DNA from 4 places in the Paenarthrobacter aromaticivorans genome. Region 2 is predicted to be linked to each of the others. Evidence: riboswitches for the same ligand, from Rfam matches in the RefSeq annotation. Region 2 holds a riboswitch; each other region holds the start of a gene.
What was found. A riboswitch is a leader RNA that binds a small molecule or an ion and turns the genes downstream of it on or off. The one in region 2 is predicted to bind cyclic di-AMP.

Region 1 (4,254 bases), on a different contig from region 2:
AGAAGGGCAGCGTCCGCGGAGAGGTCAAGGAGGACACCCGCGGCATCACCATTCTCCACTGAAGCGTCGACGTCGATGTTGTAACTGGAGACTTTATCCATGGCCTGCTTGACGATTGCTTCCGCGCCCTCGCGGATCACGGAATCGTCCACAGTGGCGTATCCGCCGTCGAGGCCGGAGGCTGCGAAGATCGGCACCGAATAAGCCGTGACTATATGCAGGGGAAGTTGGCGCCGGTCCGCCTCACGCGCAGCCCATACAAGGGCGCATTGACCGTGCTCGGAACCATCCACTCCGACGACGATTCCGCCAGGCGCCACAGCCTGGTCCTCGCCGTCCCGCGGTTCTTCAACGTGTCTGCCGTGCTGGTCCATGGGGCCCGCCTCTCCACCTACTGCTTGATGTTCCGGCCATTCTGCCAGAGGTTCTCCGTACCGGTGTTCCCTTGCTGGTGCAACCAAATAGCCAGGGCGAAGAACCCGTGGGGTTCTCCTTCCAATGCCCACTATTCTCGGTTGGCAATGCCGAATCAAGGCGACTATCGGGTATGTGGATAACGGTCCGGGCTCGGTTTTTGGCACGCTCTCCGTCCTTCAGGTTGCGCTGCGGATGAACATCCAAAACACGCTGTCGCGGAGGCTATCCATGGCAGAAAAAGTTCGGTAGTGTTCGAGTCACCGAATGGCCGGCAAAAGTGTCCCAGGACACAACCCGGCCATTTATTTGCGGCCGCTTGGGGAACTCGGACGCGATCCCACGCGCTGCCGAAAGGCACACACGTCAAGGAGGAACCCAAGCAGTGTCACTCACTCCTGATTCCGTCACGGAACGGACTACTACCGTGGTGATCGGCACCGGTCTCTCCGGCTTGGCTGTTGCCAGCGAACTCAGCCGCTATGGCGTAGGTTCCATCGTGCTGGATGGCTTTGGTACTTTATCGGCCACCGGACCGGCGGTGCACACAGGAATGATCCAGCGCTGCGACGTAGCTGACCCCGCGGCAATGCAGGAACGCAACGAAATCCTGCGCCATTTGCGCAACTACGCCGCCAGCCATCACTTGGATGTCCGCACCACCACACGCGCTGTTCGTCTTGACTTCCTCGGTGGAGACTCGTCCTCGCAGCTGGGATACGGGCCCGTCGCAAGTCTGAACACGGCCAGCCTGAGGGCTGGGCTGAGCGTCTATGGCCCCCTTGAGTCCACCCCGCGGCAGTGGGCCGTGCATACAGCCAGCGGAGTTCTCCTGGCCGACCACATCGTGGTGACGCGCTGCGCGCAGAGCCAGCTACGCCGAATGCTTGCCGACCTGGGAATCGCCATAGGCCAGAACTTCGCGGCAGCCATGCGTGCCGTCGGGATGCACTTGGTGGGCGTAGGGGAACTTATTACGCCCACGCCCAAGGAAGTACTGCGGCAAGCCAAGGCAGTGGGGCAAGCGATCTCATCCAAGGTGGCCCTCCCAGCCGGGCCAGGCATCGCCCTTGCCTAGAACCCCTAGGACTAGAACCTAGGACTAGAACCCTTGGCCTGGAATTCTGGCCCGGAACCGGAACGTGGAAATGGTCGAGCCAACCGAAGCCTGTTCCTGAAACGAACAAAAATTAACTCAGAAGGCCGGTACCTTCGAAGACGTGAGTCCTCGAAGGCACCGGCCTTTGAGTTGGAGCGTGAAGCTTAGGCGCCAGCGCGTACGTACGTGATGGGGCCGGTTGCGGTGAGCCAGCTGATCGGGTGGATGCCCGTCTGGTTGCCGTTGATGCCTCCGCTGATAGCCTGGCCGTTGCCGATGTAGATGGCTACGTGGCCGGACTGGACGATCATGTCACCGGGCTGGGGGTCGCTGACAACCTTGCCGTAGTTCAGGAACTGCATGGGTGCGAGGTCCCCAACCGGGATGCCTGCAGAGCCGAGGGCCCTTTCCACCATGGCGGTGCAATCCTGCATGATGCCGATCTGGGCGTAAGCCGAGGCGACCATGGCAGCGTTGACGCCACCAACAGCCGGAGCTGCAGCGGGAGCAGCCGCAACAGGAGCGGTAGCCGTAGTGGTTGCAGATGCCTGGACGGTGGTCGTTGCCGCGGCCTTCTTGGCAACCGGAGCCGGAGCAACGGGAGCCGGCTTTTCAATGACGGGAGCCGCCACGGAAGCAACCGCGGGGCGCTCGAAGTTAATCGTGGCCGTGGATGCGGCCGTAACAACCTTGGTGGGACCCTCAGTTACGGTCTCGGCGACAGTAGCGGGGCTGGAGTCGCGCTGGACAGGGGTCTCTGCTGCGTGGGCAGCAATGGAGCCCGTCAGGACGAGGCCTGAAGCTGCTGCGATGACAGCGGCCTGGCGACCTGCGCCAGATGCGTTGCTGGCAACTGCCTTGGAGATGGAGATGAACGGATTAGGACGTACGCTGTCCGCCTTACGACGGCCGCGAAGAATGCGTGAAGACATGAAAGAGCCTCTCCCGATGCCTGCGAGGTTAGCTGTCGGATTCGGATGGGAGTCACCCGGCCACTATCCCCCGCTGTTCAGCGGAAGCTTCGTGACTTCACCCCAAGGCGCGCTCTGAAAGCGGGCCAAAATGGGTTCCCCGTCTCTGCCGTAGGTTTGTCTGCGAACGGATTCCGGACTGCGGCAGAGCTAGGCAATCAGGCCGGAAATGCCCGTTACGTGGAACAGGCACAAGTACAACCGTACGGGAAGATCACCCCAAAGTCACATTTACGTAACGAGCGGTTCGTTTTTGGCGTGTCGCGGTGACCGTTTCGAGATCTTCGCAAGTATGTAGAAAACCCTGCTATTCCGGGGAATTTTCGCCATCCGGCTCGCTCGGAGCCGCGAGCTTCTTCCGCGCGGTAACGGCGAGGAAGATCACAAGAGCGATCGCCACCACAGCGAGGCCAACGATGCTCCAGGGGAATGGTTGGGAAGCTGCCGGAGCCGGCTCAGTATTTTCCGTACCGGGAGCGGCTGTGCCCGCCGTCGGAACAACCGCCGAAGCCGAAGGGGAGGCACCTGCTGAGCCGCCCGCCGTCGTCGTGCCTGTCCCGGAAGCTGTGAACTTGAAGGTTCCCTCGATTGGGTGGGAGTCTGAACTGACCGCGCGCCACACCACCGTGTATTCGCCGGCAGGAGCGCCCGGACGCAGCTTCTGAACAGCCATGTTGTCGATGATTTCCACTGCGCCATCTGCCCAGTTTTCGCCCCCAGCGGTGACAGTCACGCCCGAACCGATGGCAAGTGGCCGGTTGTTGAACGTGATGGATACCGACGCCGGCACTTCAGCCACCCGGGCACCGTTGGCCGGAGTTGTTGATTCGGCGACGTCGTGCGCGGAGGCCGGAGCTGCACCAAACAGCAACGCGGAAGCGAAAGCGATAGCGGCTACGACGGCGGCCAGAAGCGGGCGGATGGTACGCATGGGGCGGTTTCTCCTAGTGTTGGCTTCCTTACAGACTAGGCGAATCGTTCCAGCAGCCCACATTGGCGGGCATAGGATTTGAGAGCAAACTCCCCCGATCCCCGGAGACCTTCATGCTTAAACAAGGTTCTGCAATCGACCGCTACTTCAAGATCTCCGAGCGCGGGTCCACATACTCGCGGGAAATTCGCGGCGGCTTCGCAACCTTCTTCGCCATGAGCTACATCGTGGTGCTGAACCCGCTGATCCTCTCCGGGGCAGACTCGAGCGGAGCATCACTCGGCTTCACGGCCGTAGCGGCAACCACTGCCTTCGTAGCGGGCATCCTCACCATCCTCATGGGCGCCTGGGCCAAGCACCCCTTCGCCGTGGCAACTGGCCTGGGAGTGAACGCATTCGTCGCCGTGACGGTTGCCTCCCACCCGGGGCTGACATGGCCGGACATGATGGGGCTGGTGGTGCTTTCGGGTCTCACCATGCTCATCCTGGTACTGACTGGATTCCGCACGGCCGTTTTCAGGGCCGTCCCGGAAGCGCTCAAGACGGCGATCGTAGTAGGGATTGGCCTCTTCATCGCCTTGATCGGGCTGGTCAACGCTGGTTTCGTCCGACGCATCCCGGATGCCGCCGGCACCACGGTCCCGCTCGGCCTTGGCGTGGATGGCAAGCTGATGGGCTGGCCAACGTTGGTGTTCGCCGTCGGCCTGGTCCTGACCATCGCGTTGGTGGTGCGAAAGGTCCGCGGGGCAATCCTGATCGGCATCGTGGTGTCCACGGCCCTGGCCGCCATCCTTGAATTCACGCTTCATATTGGTCCCAGCTTCGACGGTAAGAACGTC
Region 2 (4,254 bases):
ATTACGCAAGAAATGCGTTCGAGGAGAGCTGAGCTGGATGACGGATCTGATCGATACCACTGAGATGTATCTTCGGACCATTTTGGAGCTTGAAGAAGAGAACATCGTGGCTCTTCGAGCACGCATTGCGGAGCGTCTGCGGCACTCGGGTCCCACGGTTTCCCAGACCATTGGACGCATGGAGCGCGATGGCCTGGTGATTGTGTCCAACGACCGCCATCTGGAGCTGACCGAAGTTGGGCGCAAGCGGGCAACCGAAGTCATGCGGAAGCACCGCCTTGCCGAGAGGCTCCTGGCGGACGTCATTGGTCTGGACTGGGCGTACGTTCATGACGAAGCATGTCGCTGGGAGCACGTCATGAGTGAACGGGTGGAGCGGCGGCTCTATGAATTGTTGGAACACCCCACCGAGTCACCGTATGGCAACCCCATCCCGGGTTTGGAAGCCCTTGGCGGTCTCGCCAACCAGCCCCTTGCCCGCCTGGACGTGAACCTGCTGCATGCGATGGACGGGTACGCTGCCGATTCCCGTGTAGTGGTCAGCCGGCTTGCTGAACCCATCCAGGTTGAGCCCGAGCTCCTCACCCAGCTCGATGAAGGCGGAATTCGTCCCGGCGCGAGTGTCTCCTTGGAGCGGGTGGGGGAGTACATCTCCGTCCGCGTTCCTGGCATTGAAGGAGCACTGGAGCTGCCTCCCGAGGTAGCTGCGCACGTCTTCGTGGCCGTCAACTGACTCTGACTTTCCCGGACCGCGGGGGTGTCAAACCTCACTTTGGGATGGCTGGCACGCGCGTGACCTGCGGATTTCCGCGACTGATGATATGGGGACACCCACAACACGGTCGTTTGGAAAGATAACGAATTTATTACTGCGGGCTTTAATCGCCTATAGTTATCTACTAGCGCCGATACCAAAGCGTTACCTGATCTGGAGCCGAGCTCTGCCAGCAGATCAGGTGTGTCATCAACTACTGGCAGAGGCGGGGGAACCACAAGCGGCTGCCTAAAGAAGCAGCCTTGGGGTGAAGTCCGCAGCAGAAGTGCCTACTAACGCAAGTCCTTCCGGGGACACCTGTGTGCCGTTTGCGCTTCGTGCGGACCGGGTCTTTGAACTCTCTGACCCGAATCCGACAGCTAACTTCGCAGGCTTTCCAGAGAGGAACAGAGTTTGACATCGCAGAACGTCAGGGGCCGCCGCCGCGCGTCCGGCCCCGCTGCTGAGCTGCGGCCAGCCCGCGCCGCAATGGAGATCCGGCCACGCGACACCCCGCGTCAGGTGCGCCGCCGTAAGAGCCCGTTGCGCCAGGTAGCCGACTTCGCCGCAGCCAGTGGTGTCGGGCAGAAGGCCGGTGTCGCGCTTGCCGCCACCGGACTTGCCCTGACTGTAGGCCTGCCTGCCACAAGCCCCGTCATGGCCACGTCCGAGTCCGGTCAGGCCGAGTCGGCCCTCTCCGTGCCCGGTGGCAGTCAGCCCGAAGTTTCTGCAGCAGCCTCTGCCAAAATCGATTTCAGTCGTGCAGCAGTCGCTACCGCCGCTGACCCGGACGGCAAGCTCAAGCAGTTGTTGAGCGCCCAGTCAGCGGGAAGCATACAGCGCGCCTCCTCACTTGGCACCTTGGGAAGTCCGCTGGACAAGCTGGTCACGGCATCGCCGTTTGGCTACCGTGTCAGCCCCCTTACCGGCGGCACCGGCGACTTCCACCGTGGCCAGGACTTCGTAGCCCAGTGCGGAACCGCTGTTCACGCCGCAGCTGCGGGCAAGGTCACGTTCGCCGGGTGGCATGAGTACGGCGGAGGCAACCGGGTCGTGATTGATCACGGCAACGGCCTTGAGACCACGTACAACCACCTGTCGTCCTTCAACGTCAAGGTGGGGCAGACTGTCAGCCGCGGCGATACCGTCGCGCTGAGCGGCACCACAGGAGCATCTACCGGCTGCCATCTCCACTTCGAGGTCCAGGTAAACGGCGAAGTCGTAGATCCCATGGGCTGGCTGTAAGCAAGTTGATGGTTGTCTATCGCATTCATGACACGCCCCGTGACCTGAATGTGACATTCACGAACATCTGTTGTACCGTCTAAAGCGCATCGGCTTTTTAGGGGGCCGATGCACTTGAGTGGATTGCCTAGCTCTGCCACCACTCAAGGTCCGTTCGCAAAAATCGTCTGGCAGGGGCGGGGGAACCAATTTTGGTCTTCGAGTCAGAAGACCTTGGGGTTAAGTCGCAAAAGCTTCCTTGAAGCGGCGCGGCCGGATGACTCCCATCCGAATCCGACAGCTCACCTCGCAGGCATTGGGAGAGGCTACCTTCGTGTCATCACGCACTACCCCTGCGCGCCATCGCGCCGAATTGGTTCGCACGAACCCGTTGAACACCCTTTCCAAGGCTGTCTCAACCAATGCAGGCACCGTAGGCCGCCAAGCTGCCGTTCTGGCCGCAGCCTCGGGGCTCGTTCTCAGCGTTGGACTCCCGGCCCAGGCCGCTGACACCGACGTCTCCAAGTCAGAATCCTCCAGCACCCAGCAGCTGGTCGCCACCGCAGTTGTTACCGCGGAGCCCACCGCAACGGTTTCCTTCGAAAGCCCCGTTGTGGCTACCAAGGAAGCTCCCAAGGTTCAGCGGGCCTCCCAGCGCACGGCAACCGAAGGCCAAGCGAACGGCACCCTCGCTTCCCTGTCCTCCAGCGCCAAGGATGCCGCTTCAAGCGCCGCGGCCTCAGGACTTGCAGCAATTGCTTACACCGGCATCGGCCACCCCTACGTTTGGGGCGGCACTTCCCCCAACGGCTGGGACTGCTCCGGATTCACCCAGTGGGTTTACGCCCAGGCCGGCATCAGCATCCCCCGCGTCAATGCCTGGACGATCATGACGCCCACCAGCACCCCTTCCCCCGGCGACCTCGTCGTGCAGAACGGTGGAGCCCACGTGGGCATCTACGTCGGTAACGGCATGATGATCAGCGCTTTGAACCCCAGCCAGGGCACGCTTCTGCACTCCGTGGCTTCCACCGGCACATCCTCGTTCTACACCCTCCGCTAGAAAATCCCATTCGGGGTAAGCCAGCATGCCCCCCAAGTGCTGGCAGCCCATTACCCGCGTGCGATCCCAGCGTGCGCGGATACGAAAAGAGAGTAATCATGACCAGTGCACACAAGGTTGCACGGCATCGAGCTGAGGCCCCCAAGACCAGCTCACTTGCCGTCATTGCCAAGGCTGTCAGCGACAACGCCGGTGGCGTTGGCCGTCAGGCAGCAGTGATCGCAGCTGCATCGGGCCTTGTCCTGACCAGCGGCGTTGCTGCAAATGCTGCCGACACCAACGTCCAGCGGGAATCTACATCTGCGTCTGCGCTTGACGTGCAGTCGGTTGCCCAGGCCACCATTGCTGCCGATTCCAGCGTTGCCATCTCCTACGAGCGCCCTGTGGTCAAGACTGTGGAAGCCCCGGCTCCCGTCGTCGAGAAGGCCGCTGCCAAGGAAGCTCCGGCAGCCGGTGGCACCGCTACTTTGGCGGTCAACTCGGATGCGTCTGCAGCCAAGGCGCCTGCTGCATCCAGCGGCCTCGGTGCGGCTATCGCTGCAGCGGCCTACGCACAGCTCGGTGTCACGCAGGACTGCACCATGCTGGTGACCAACTCGCTGGCCGCAGTCGGTATTCACTTCCACGATTGGCCGGCCGGCTACCTCTCCCTCGGCCGCACGGTCAGTGCAGCTGAAGCCCAGCCCGGCGACCTCGCTTACTATGCCAACGGTGGCTTCGGCGGAATGGCGCACATCGCTGTTTACGTCGGCAACGGCATGGCAGTCCACGGTGGATGGAACGGATCCACCACGGCACTGTTCAGCGTGAACGTTGGCTCCGGCCCGGTTTTCATCCGCGTCAACGGCTGATCAAGTACTCCACAGAACACCCCGCAGGCGCAGGCCGGCGGGGTGTTCTGCTTTAACTATCGCGGCGACTCAACCTCGTGGTGACACCCATTTACGTCGCTGCCACTCAGACGGGCTGGCGACGCCCAAATATAGGTGTCGCCGGCCCCGTTTGCGTGGCTCTAGCGAACTTCCGCGTCCTCAGCAAAAGTGTCCCGCACATGAACTTTCGCCAACACCGCAGGCGAAACGGCGGAAAAATTCGTTGATACGGCATATAAGTGCTTACCCTTGTGTTGTCGATCCACAGCCCGTACAAGCAGAGGGCAGCCGGCCCTCGTGCCCCTGACGGGTGCGGCCGTGAAGAGGTACGTGCATGCGCA
Region 3 (4,254 bases), on a different contig from region 2:
ACGGACCATCAAGGCAGGATCCTGCCGGACGCCCTCGCGGATGCCATGGATGAACAACCTGGACCTTCCCTCGTGTGCCTGCAGGCGGGCAATCTGCATTCCGGAGCGTTCGATCCGATGTCCGAAGCCATTGCGGTAGCCCACGACCGCGAGGCTTGGGTGCATGTGGATGGCGCATTTGGGTTGTGGGCGGCGGTCAGCCCACATCTACGCGGGCGGCTGGCTGGAGTAGAGGAGGCCGATTCGTGGGCCACCGACGCCCACAAAACATTGAACGTCCCGTACGACTGTGGCCTGGCCATCGTCTCCCGCCCCGAAGCCCTGAGACGCGCCTTCAGCATCCATACGAGCTACCTCATTGCAACCGAGACCGGACTGGGTGATCCGTTCGACAAAGTTCCGGAACTGTCCCGTAGGGCCCGGGGCATCCCCGTATGGGCTGCCCTGCGACAGCTGGGCAGGTCCGGAGTCATTGCCATGGTGGACAGGCTTGCCGCAAACGCCCGCGCGTTGGCGGAGGGCCTCGCCGGTATCCCGGGCGTGGAAATTCTGAACGACGTCGTTTTCACGCAGGTGTCGGTCGCCTTCGGCAGCGATGACCGCACTCACCGCGTCACCCAGAGACTCATGGCCGAAGGCATTGTGTGGATGTCAGGTTCCTCATGGCGCGGACGCGAAATCCTCCGGATTTCGGTGAGTAACTGGTCCACGGACGCAGGTGACGTCGCTGCCTCGATCGCAGCCGTTCGAGGTGCGGCAGAGGCCGAACCGGAAGCATAGCGACGTCCTGTTACAAGGCCGAGCGCGCCTTTTCCAGGTAAGCCATCAGCCCGGCCAACTGCTCAGCGCTCCACGGCAGTCCCGCGCTGATGGCCTGGCTGTTTTCCTGCCAGGCTGCACGCGCTGCAGCTTTGGTGTCCTCACTCGAGTGGAACATGGAACCGATACCGTCCCATGAGCGCACCCATTCCTGGACGGAGGGATCCGTGACGGGCCTCTCGGCTTGGACGTGCGCCAGTCCTTCTTCCACCAAGGCAGCCCACTGCTGCTTGGCGGCTTCGACTTTTTCTGCGCCGAGTTCTTCCCGCTTGTCCGCGAGTTGCTGGCGTTGTTCGGCTGTGAAGTTGTTTTCGAGCACGGTGATCATCTCCAACGTTGACATGAATTGTTCAGGGGTGGGCATGGCGTGTCCGTCCATGCGTGACAAGAGCTCGCCCAAACGGTTTTGGAGCGCTTGGAGCTGCTGGGCGTGCTCCTGCACATGGACCAACTGCTGCTGGAGGAGGCCCCGAAGGGACTCCGGATCATCCTCGGGCGTTTGCAGCGCCTTGCCGATGGCCGCGAGCGGAAGCCCCAGCATCTGAAGGGATCTGATCCGGTATAGCCGGCGCAGGTCGCCCTCCGAATACCGGCGATGACCGGACGGTGTCCTTTGGCTTGCGGACAGCAGCCCGATCTCGTCGTAATGGTGGAGCGTCCGCACGCTGACGCCACATGCTGTGGCGAGCTCACCGATGCTCCACGGTCCGGATCCCCTTGTTCCCGTCATGAGCACAACGCTAAGTCCTGACGTAACGTCAGGTGCAAGCCGGCGTCGTCCGATTTCTTAAACCTGGGAAGGCAGGTTAAACGCGAAAACCGCCCCGGTCCCGCCGTTGGCTGCAGTAATCCCTGCTGCGAACGGCGGAAAACGGGGCGGCAATCGTGCCCTGAACGTTTGAGCCCGCTGGGGTGGGCTCAAACGTGCTTATTGAGTTGGCTTAGTACCAGTTGTTGGCCAAGTGGAAGGCGAGGGCGGCGGAGGGGGAGCCGTAGCGTTCCTTGATGTAGTTCAGGCCCCACTTGATCTGGGTCTGGTAGTTGGTCAGCCAGTCATCGCCTGCAGTTGCCATCTTGGAGGCCGGCAATGACTGCACGATTCCGTAGGCGCCACTGGATGTGTTGGTCGCGGTGGTCCGCCAGTTGGATTCCTTCTCCCACAGTGTGTTCAGGGCAGTCATTTCACCCGGACCCCAACCGTAGTTTGCGAGGATGCTGGCGGCGTATGCCTTGGCAGCAGCGGGATCGTCCACGGCTTTGGGAGCCGCAGCAGCGGCCGCGGCTGCAGCAGCGGCGGCATCCGCAGCCTGCTTGGCGGCTGCATCAGCGGCAGCCTTCTCGGCGGCAGCTGCCTGGTCGGCAGCGGCTTTCTCGGCCGCAGCCTTCTCCGCGGCAGCCTTCTCGGCAGCGGCCTGTGCCGCAGCCGCCTGGTCTGCAGCAGCCCTGTCTGCAGCGCCCTTCTTGGCAGCAGCATCCAAGGACGCAGAGATTTCCGCTGATTTGTTGCTGACCTGGGCGGTAGCCTGCGTCTCGGACGCCTGGCTCGTTTCGGGGAGATTGAATGCGGCGTTTGCTGCCTGGCCGAGCGATGCAACGCCCAATGCTGCGGCAACGACTCCTGCAACAACTGACATTCGTTGCCCGGTCTTGCCGCGCCGTGCAGCGTTCTTCAGAACGGCTTGCGACTTCGTCAGGGGAGCAGTGTGTTCGTCACGGTGACGCGCGGAAGGGCGCGTCTGATCGTTGAATTCAGACATGTGTGATTACCTCTCAGCGCCTGCGGAGTTAGCTGTCGGGTTCGGATGAGGTCATCCGGCCGCGCGCGTAGCTGCGGCTTCACCCCAAGGGCAAGGAAAGTACTGTGCCCGGAGACTCTGGGTCCCCCGTCTCTGCCTCGAATGAGAACGGAACTCCGGGAAGTGGCAGAGCTCGGCGCATCCCGGGTGCGGGCCAGTTAGGGGCGACCCACCCTTTCGAAGGTACAGGAGGTTTCGGCTTAAGTCACATTTGGGTAACAGAGATCACGTTCACGGCGCGTCATGTTGCCCGATTCGTTATATGCGGTCGTTCAAAGCCGTAGGAAAGCGAAGAGCGAATTCGGTGTGTCCCGGCCGGGACGTCACTTCCACACTTCCCCCATGCGCCTGGACGATGGATTCGACGATTGACAGGCCCAATCCGGAGGTTCCTTCCGACCCCGATCTCGCCGCGTCAGCCCGGGCAAACCGCGAGAAGATACGGCTCTGGAACCCAGCGGGAATACCAGGCCCGTTGTCGGTGACTGTGACCACCGCACTACCGTCCGCGGAGAGCATGACGCCTGTGACCACCGTGGTACCTGGATCGGTGTGCTTGCGGGCGTTGGACAGCAGATTGGCCAGCACCTGATGCAGCTGGGTCGCGTCCCCGCGCACTGTAATGGGCTCGTCAGGGAGCTGGAGCTTCCATATGTGGTCCGGTGCCATCACCTTTTCGTCGCTGACGGTCTCGATCACCAGCTGCGTCAGGTCCACATCGGTGACTTTCAACGCCTGGCCTTCGTCCAGACGCGCCAACAGCAACAGGTCCTCCACAAGCGTGGTCATCCGTTCCGACTGACTCTGGACCCGTGCCAGCGATTTCCTGCCGTCCTCCGTGAAGTTCTCCGTCATACGAAGGAGTTCGGTGTACCCACGAATGGCGGTCAGCGGCGTCCGAAGTTCGTGGGAGGCATCGGCAACGAACTGCCGGACCTTGGTTTCGCTCTCCTGACGGGCTTCCAGGGCCCTGGAAACGTTGTTGAGCATTTGGTTCAAGGCGTGGCCAACGCTGCCAACTTCTGTTCCTGGATGGGAGGCCGACGGCGGTACGCGCACCGCGAGTGCCACTTCACCGGCGTCGAGGGGAAGGCGCGATACCTTGGTTGCAACCTCCGAGAGTTGCTCCAGTGGCCGCATGGTCCTGCGAATGATGACAGTGCCCGCGAGGCCGATCAGAACCAGGCCGCCAAGGGAAACAAACACCATGGTCCATACGAGCGAGGCCTCGGCGTTTTGCTTGTCAGCCAACGGTAGGCCCGTCACAATAATGTCGCCGTAGGGGGTCTCAACTGCCACCAGCCGGTAGTCGCCGTTGGACAATGAACGGTCAACGGGCCCCTTGTCGCGGGGGAGCGAGAGCAGGACCTGCTTGTCTTCTGCCGAGAGTGCCACGCGGCGACCGTTTGCGTTGAGGAAGCCCGAGTTGATGACCGCGGAACCATCGATCCGCGCGTTGAGCGTCCCGGCACCTTGGCCACGGGCCTCCAGTGGATCTGGCCGACCGCTTGAGGGAAAGCTCGACGGCGGCCTGCCGAATTCATTCGCGCGGCTTGAGGCCTGCTCCAACTGCTTGTCCAGTTGTTTGTTGAAGTACATGTCCATGGAGGCGTAACTAACCACTCCCACTGCGCTGCAA
Region 4 (4,254 bases), on a different contig from region 2:
TCCCACGGCATCGCGACGGCGGTGCGCCCGGTTGTTGTTCCGGCGAACGACGAGCTGGGCATGCTCGGGCGCGTTTGCGTCCCACTGTTGGTGCGCGGTTTTCGGGTGGGCTACTTATGGGTGCAGCAGGACCTTGAGGAGCAAACCGCGACGGCGATACTCGCCGAATTGCCCGGCGTGCGTGACGAACTGGATCTGTTGGCTGGTTTGCTGCTCGATTCCAATACGGCCGAGTCAGAGTTTCGCAGGAGGCGGGAGCAGGAGTTTCTGGCGGCCTGCACCGGCGAGTCGAACGCAGTGGCAGCGGTGGCCGGTTGGAAGGAGATCCAAGGCCGCGGTCCGTGGCAACTGGTGACCATCCTGGACGCGGACGGCGGCGGAACCGACGTCGACCCCATCGCCGCCACGCTAACGCACCGAACAGCAGCGCTGCAGTCCACCATTGGTGTCAACGCCGCGCTGTTCAGCGCCGGGACGGAGACGCATTCCGTTGTCCTGTTCCGCGAATCCGGTGGCAGGGCGGATCACGCCCAGGTCCTGGTGCACTATCAATTGGAGCTCGCAAAGCGGGCGGGCCGCAAAGTGGACCGGGTGATCCTGGGCATCAGTGAGCCGTTCCAGGTTATCCGGCAATTGGCAGGCGCCTACAGGCAATCGAAGGTGGCAGCGCAGGCCGCAGCCGTGGATCCGCCCCTCGGGGAACTGGTGGAGAGCCGGGCGGTGGGCGTTTATCAACTCTTCGATCGTCTTCAGGCGCCGGGCGGCTGGGATGATACGGGCTCCGTTCATTTCAGGACTTTGGAGGACCAGGATAAGAACGGCGAACTCCTGCCCGTGTTGGAACTGCTCTATGACAACGACAGCTCAGTGCAGGACGTTGCCGCGAAACTTCATCTGCACAGGAGCAGCATCTACAACCGCCTCGGCCGCATCCGCCAGCTCATCGGAGCTGATCCGTTGAGCGGTGGGATCAGGCTCGAGTTGCACGCCGCACTGAAGGCCCAGAGGTGGGCCTCGCGGCCCCGGATCTAGGCCCCGGATCAGGTGCGGAAGGGAGCACAAGGGGCAGACACCCTGGTAGGTGCCTGCCCCATCTTGTTGCTGCTATTCCTATTGCGATGATTCCTGGTGCCGTGAGTCCTTAGGCTCGGCGCAACCGCTGGCAGCTCCAGCGGCCCATCCGACTGCGGAACGTGGCAGTGCGGCTGCTGCTGCAGTACCGGCCGTGCCATCCGACGTGCGCGCTGGTCCTGGGAAGCCGCGTGCTCATTTCAAGATCCCTGTGGCGCCGTCAAGTACGGAGTCCAGATCCAAGGGTGAATCAGTGGACGGTGTGGTGGTGCTGGGGCTGCCGGTCGGCTTTGGCGCCGGAGTCTGTGTTGGAGTGGGCGCCGGAGTCCCCGTTGGAGTCGGGGTGGTCGTGGCCGGTGGGGTGGTAACCGTGTCCGACGGGACCGGGCTCGGGGCCGGCTGGGTTGGGACAGGAGTGGTCACGCCCGGCACAGGAACAACAGCTGACGGGACTGCCGAAGGAACCCAAACAGGATCCGCAAGTGAAACCTGCGGAGTCGGAAGGGACGACGGCGACTGAGCGGGTGCCTCTTCTGACGACTGCGTTGCAACAGTTGCCGGCAGTCCGGCCTCGCTGGTGGCCGACGAAGCGGTGGCGGTGGAGGTGGACGAGGTGGGTGCAGGGGCGGCCGAAGTTGACTGCCTGCTGTCGCCACCCGTCTTTGCGTCACTGGCTTCCTTCGTCGGCGTTTCCTGCCCGAAGAAGGGAAGCTCGAAGGCCTGGCTCATGGTGCCAACAGTCAACACCAAGCCCAAGGCTCCAGCTACAACTGCCATGCGCTGGCCCATTGTTTTAACCGAGGCCGCCTTGGTGAGCACGGCGTGTGGTTCGTGGCTGAAGGACGACCCACCCCGAGATGACCCACCCCGTGATGACCCGCCCACGGATGAAGCTCCGAAGGTAGGGGCGCTTGCCAGGGTTTCGGCAGCGGGTGCCGCCTTACGGGCATTACTGCTCTCGGTTTCCTGGGCGCGAAGGGCTTTCCGGCTTGCGAGACCAGCAGCGGCGGTCGCGGCCGCGGCGAGCTGGGCAGGGCTCGTTGCCTGAACGACCGGGATCGCAGCGGTGGCTGGTTCGGGTTCGTGCGCGGCGGCGGTGGGCGCAGCGGCAGGGATGGGCGCTTGAACGATCGGGATGGCAGCGGTGGCCGGCTCGGGATTCGCAGGCGGTTCGGACGCGACCGGTTCGGGCGCCTGAACAGTTGGAATCGCAGCAGTTGCCTGCTCCAGGGGAGCAGAACCCGCCGGAGCAGAATCCGCCGGAGCAGAGTCCACCGGTGCTGTTTCTGTTGGAGCAGTTTCAGCGGGAGCTGTCTCAGCTGAAATAACTGCCTGGGCTGCCCGTGCACGCTCTGCCGCGCGAGCGGCCGCGCGCGTGGTGGGTGCCACAGGGGTGGGAGTGGAAGCAGTGGCGGGTTCCGGCGTCGTGCCTTCTAAACCTTCTGCTGGCGCGCTGGTGGAGGATCCGCTGGGTTGGGCCCGACGGCGTCCGGTTGGCTGGGTGCGCTCGCGCGCTATTTGGGCGCGGCGCGGCTGATCCATGGTTGGGGACATGGTGGTTGCCTCTCAACGCCTGCGAGGTTAGCTGTCGGGTTCGGACGAGGCCGTCCGGCCGCACATGGCGGCTTCACCCCAAGGGCCTATGGAAAATCAGGCCCGGGAACTCTGGGTCCCCCGTCTCTGCCGCGAGTCTGGCGGATCCCGGTTTGCGGCAGAGCTCGGCGTCAACCCGGAAGCGGCCCAGCGGAGATACGGGTCGCTCTTAGACCGTACATGAGCGCCATACTAAAGTCACATTAATGTAACGGGCGGGACGCCTTCCAGCGCGAAGGTCCCTTAGGACTTAGGCTCCGGTGCCGGAGCCGGGGCTGGCAGCTCGTGCTCGATCCTTTGGACTTGGTGTGCGTAATGGGTTTCGGGTCGGAAGATTTCGTCCGCCACTCCCAGCATCCCACCCGTGGCGCCGCGCCGGACTTTCCCCTGGCTGTTCTGGCGCGAGACCCAGAACCATAGGGCCGCAACGAGGGCAGGTGCTGCCAGCACTGCCACTAGAACGGCCAAGATATCCATGGCCCAAGACTAGCTTCAGCCGCGAGCGGCAGGTAGAACATAGTCGTATGGACCTCCCAGTGATGCCGCCCATTTCGCCCATGCTTGCCAAGTCCGTTCCTTCGATCCCTGATGTGGGCCATTTTGAGCCCAAATGGGACGGGTTCAGGACCATCGTTTTCAAGGACGGGGATGAGATCATCCTGGGCAGCCGCAACGAACGTCCCATGACACGGTATTTCCCTGAGCTGGTGGAAGCCCTTCAGAAGAATCTTCCGGACAAATGCGTGATCGACGGCGAGATCGTCCTCATAGCTGGGAACAGGCTCGACTTCGAAGGCCTTCAGCAGCGAATCCACCCCGCAGATAGCCGTGTACGGATGCTTGCCGGGAGCACCCCGTCCTCCTTCATCGGATTCGACATCCTCGCGCTGGGAGACGAGAACCTCATGGACAAGCCGTTTTCCGAGCGTCGAGCTGCCTTGGAGCAGGCACTGGCCAAGGCTGAGGCGCCCGTGTACGTTACGCCGGCGGTGACGGAACTCGACCAAGCCCAGGAGTGGTTCGTGCAGCTGGAAGGTGCTGGGCTGGACGGCATACTTTCCAAGCCGCTCGGGGGGACGTACCAGCCGAATAAGCGCGTCATGTTCAAAACCAAGCATGAACGGACCGCGGACTGCGTGGTGGCTGGATTCCGCTGGCACAAAACGGGAAAGGTTGTCGGATCCATGCTGCTTGGGCTGTATAACGACGCCGGTCAGCTGCAGCACGTGGGGGTGGTGGCTTCGTTCCCCATGGCCAAGCGCGAAAGCCTGGTGGCGGAACTTGAGCCATACCAGACGGAGTTCAGCGAACATCCTTGGGGTCAGTGGGCCGATCAAGGAGACGCCGCAGCTACGGGTTCCCGAATGCCGGGCGCGCAGAGCCGGTGGAGCGCCGGCAAGGACTTCTCCTTTGTTCCCCTCCGGCCCGAGCTGGTTATCGAGGTTGCCTATGACTACATGGAAGGCGACCGGTTCCGGCACACCACCCAATTTCGTCGATGGCGTCCGGACCGGACTCCGGAGAGCTGCACCTACTCCCAACTGGAGGAGCCTGCTGACTATGACCTCGGGGAGATTCTGAGGCTGCCAT

Region 1: another riboswitch for cyclic di-AMP. It lies ahead of KSW38_RS02430 (NlpC/P60 family protein); the one in region 2 lies ahead of KSW38_RS16665 (C40 family peptidase).
Region 3: another riboswitch for cyclic di-AMP. It lies ahead of KSW38_RS00510 (aggregation-promoting factor C-terminal-like domain-containing protein); the one in region 2 lies ahead of KSW38_RS16665 (C40 family peptidase).
Region 4: another riboswitch for cyclic di-AMP. It lies ahead of KSW38_RS17790 (hypothetical protein); the one in region 2 lies ahead of KSW38_RS16665 (C40 family peptidase).

What each region holds. Positions count from the first base shown of each region.
Region 1 covers NZ_JAHOPC010000001.1:506,067-510,320, forward strand. Annotated here, with positions in the region: gene KSW38_RS02420 (universal stress protein) at 1-374, opposite strand, end outside; gene KSW38_RS02425 (NAD(P)/FAD-dependent oxidoreductase) at 800-1,492, shown strand; gene KSW38_RS02430 (NlpC/P60 family protein) at 1,678-2,445, opposite strand; cyclic di-AMP (ydaO/yuaA leader) riboswitch at 2,449-2,617, opposite strand; gene KSW38_RS02435 (copper resistance CopC family protein) at 2,792-3,415, opposite strand; gene KSW38_RS02440 (NCS2 family permease) at 3,529-4,254, shown strand, end outside.
Region 2 covers NZ_JAHOPC010000011.1:31,229-35,482, forward strand. Annotated here, with positions in the region: gene KSW38_RS16655 (iron-dependent transcriptional repressor DtxR) at 38-733, shown strand; cyclic di-AMP (ydaO/yuaA leader) riboswitch at 933-1,162, shown strand; gene KSW38_RS16660 (M23 family metallopeptidase) at 1,169-1,999, shown strand; cyclic di-AMP (ydaO/yuaA leader) riboswitch at 2,145-2,308, shown strand; gene KSW38_RS16665 (C40 family peptidase) at 2,370-3,041, shown strand; gene KSW38_RS16670 (NlpC/P60 family protein) at 3,140-3,892, shown strand; gene KSW38_RS16675 (HNH endonuclease) at 4,248-4,254, shown strand, end outside.
Region 3 covers NZ_JAHOPC010000001.1:111,089-115,342, reverse strand. Annotated here, with positions in the region: gene KSW38_RS00520 (pyridoxal phosphate-dependent decarboxylase family protein) at 1-780, shown strand, start outside; gene KSW38_RS00515 (MerR family DNA-binding transcriptional regulator) at 791-1,549, opposite strand; gene KSW38_RS00510 (aggregation-promoting factor C-terminal-like domain-containing protein) at 1,761-2,576, opposite strand; cyclic di-AMP (ydaO/yuaA leader) riboswitch at 2,582-2,739, opposite strand; gene KSW38_RS00505 (sensor histidine kinase) at 2,874-4,254, opposite strand, start outside.
Region 4 covers NZ_JAHOPC010000012.1:82,495-86,748, forward strand. Annotated here, with positions in the region: gene KSW38_RS17785 (PucR family transcriptional regulator) at 1-1,032, shown strand, start outside; gene KSW38_RS17790 (hypothetical protein) at 1,267-2,625, opposite strand; cyclic di-AMP (ydaO/yuaA leader) riboswitch at 2,628-2,778, opposite strand; gene KSW38_RS17795 (hypothetical protein) at 2,908-3,141, opposite strand; gene KSW38_RS17800 (ATP-dependent DNA ligase) at 3,189-4,254, shown strand, end outside.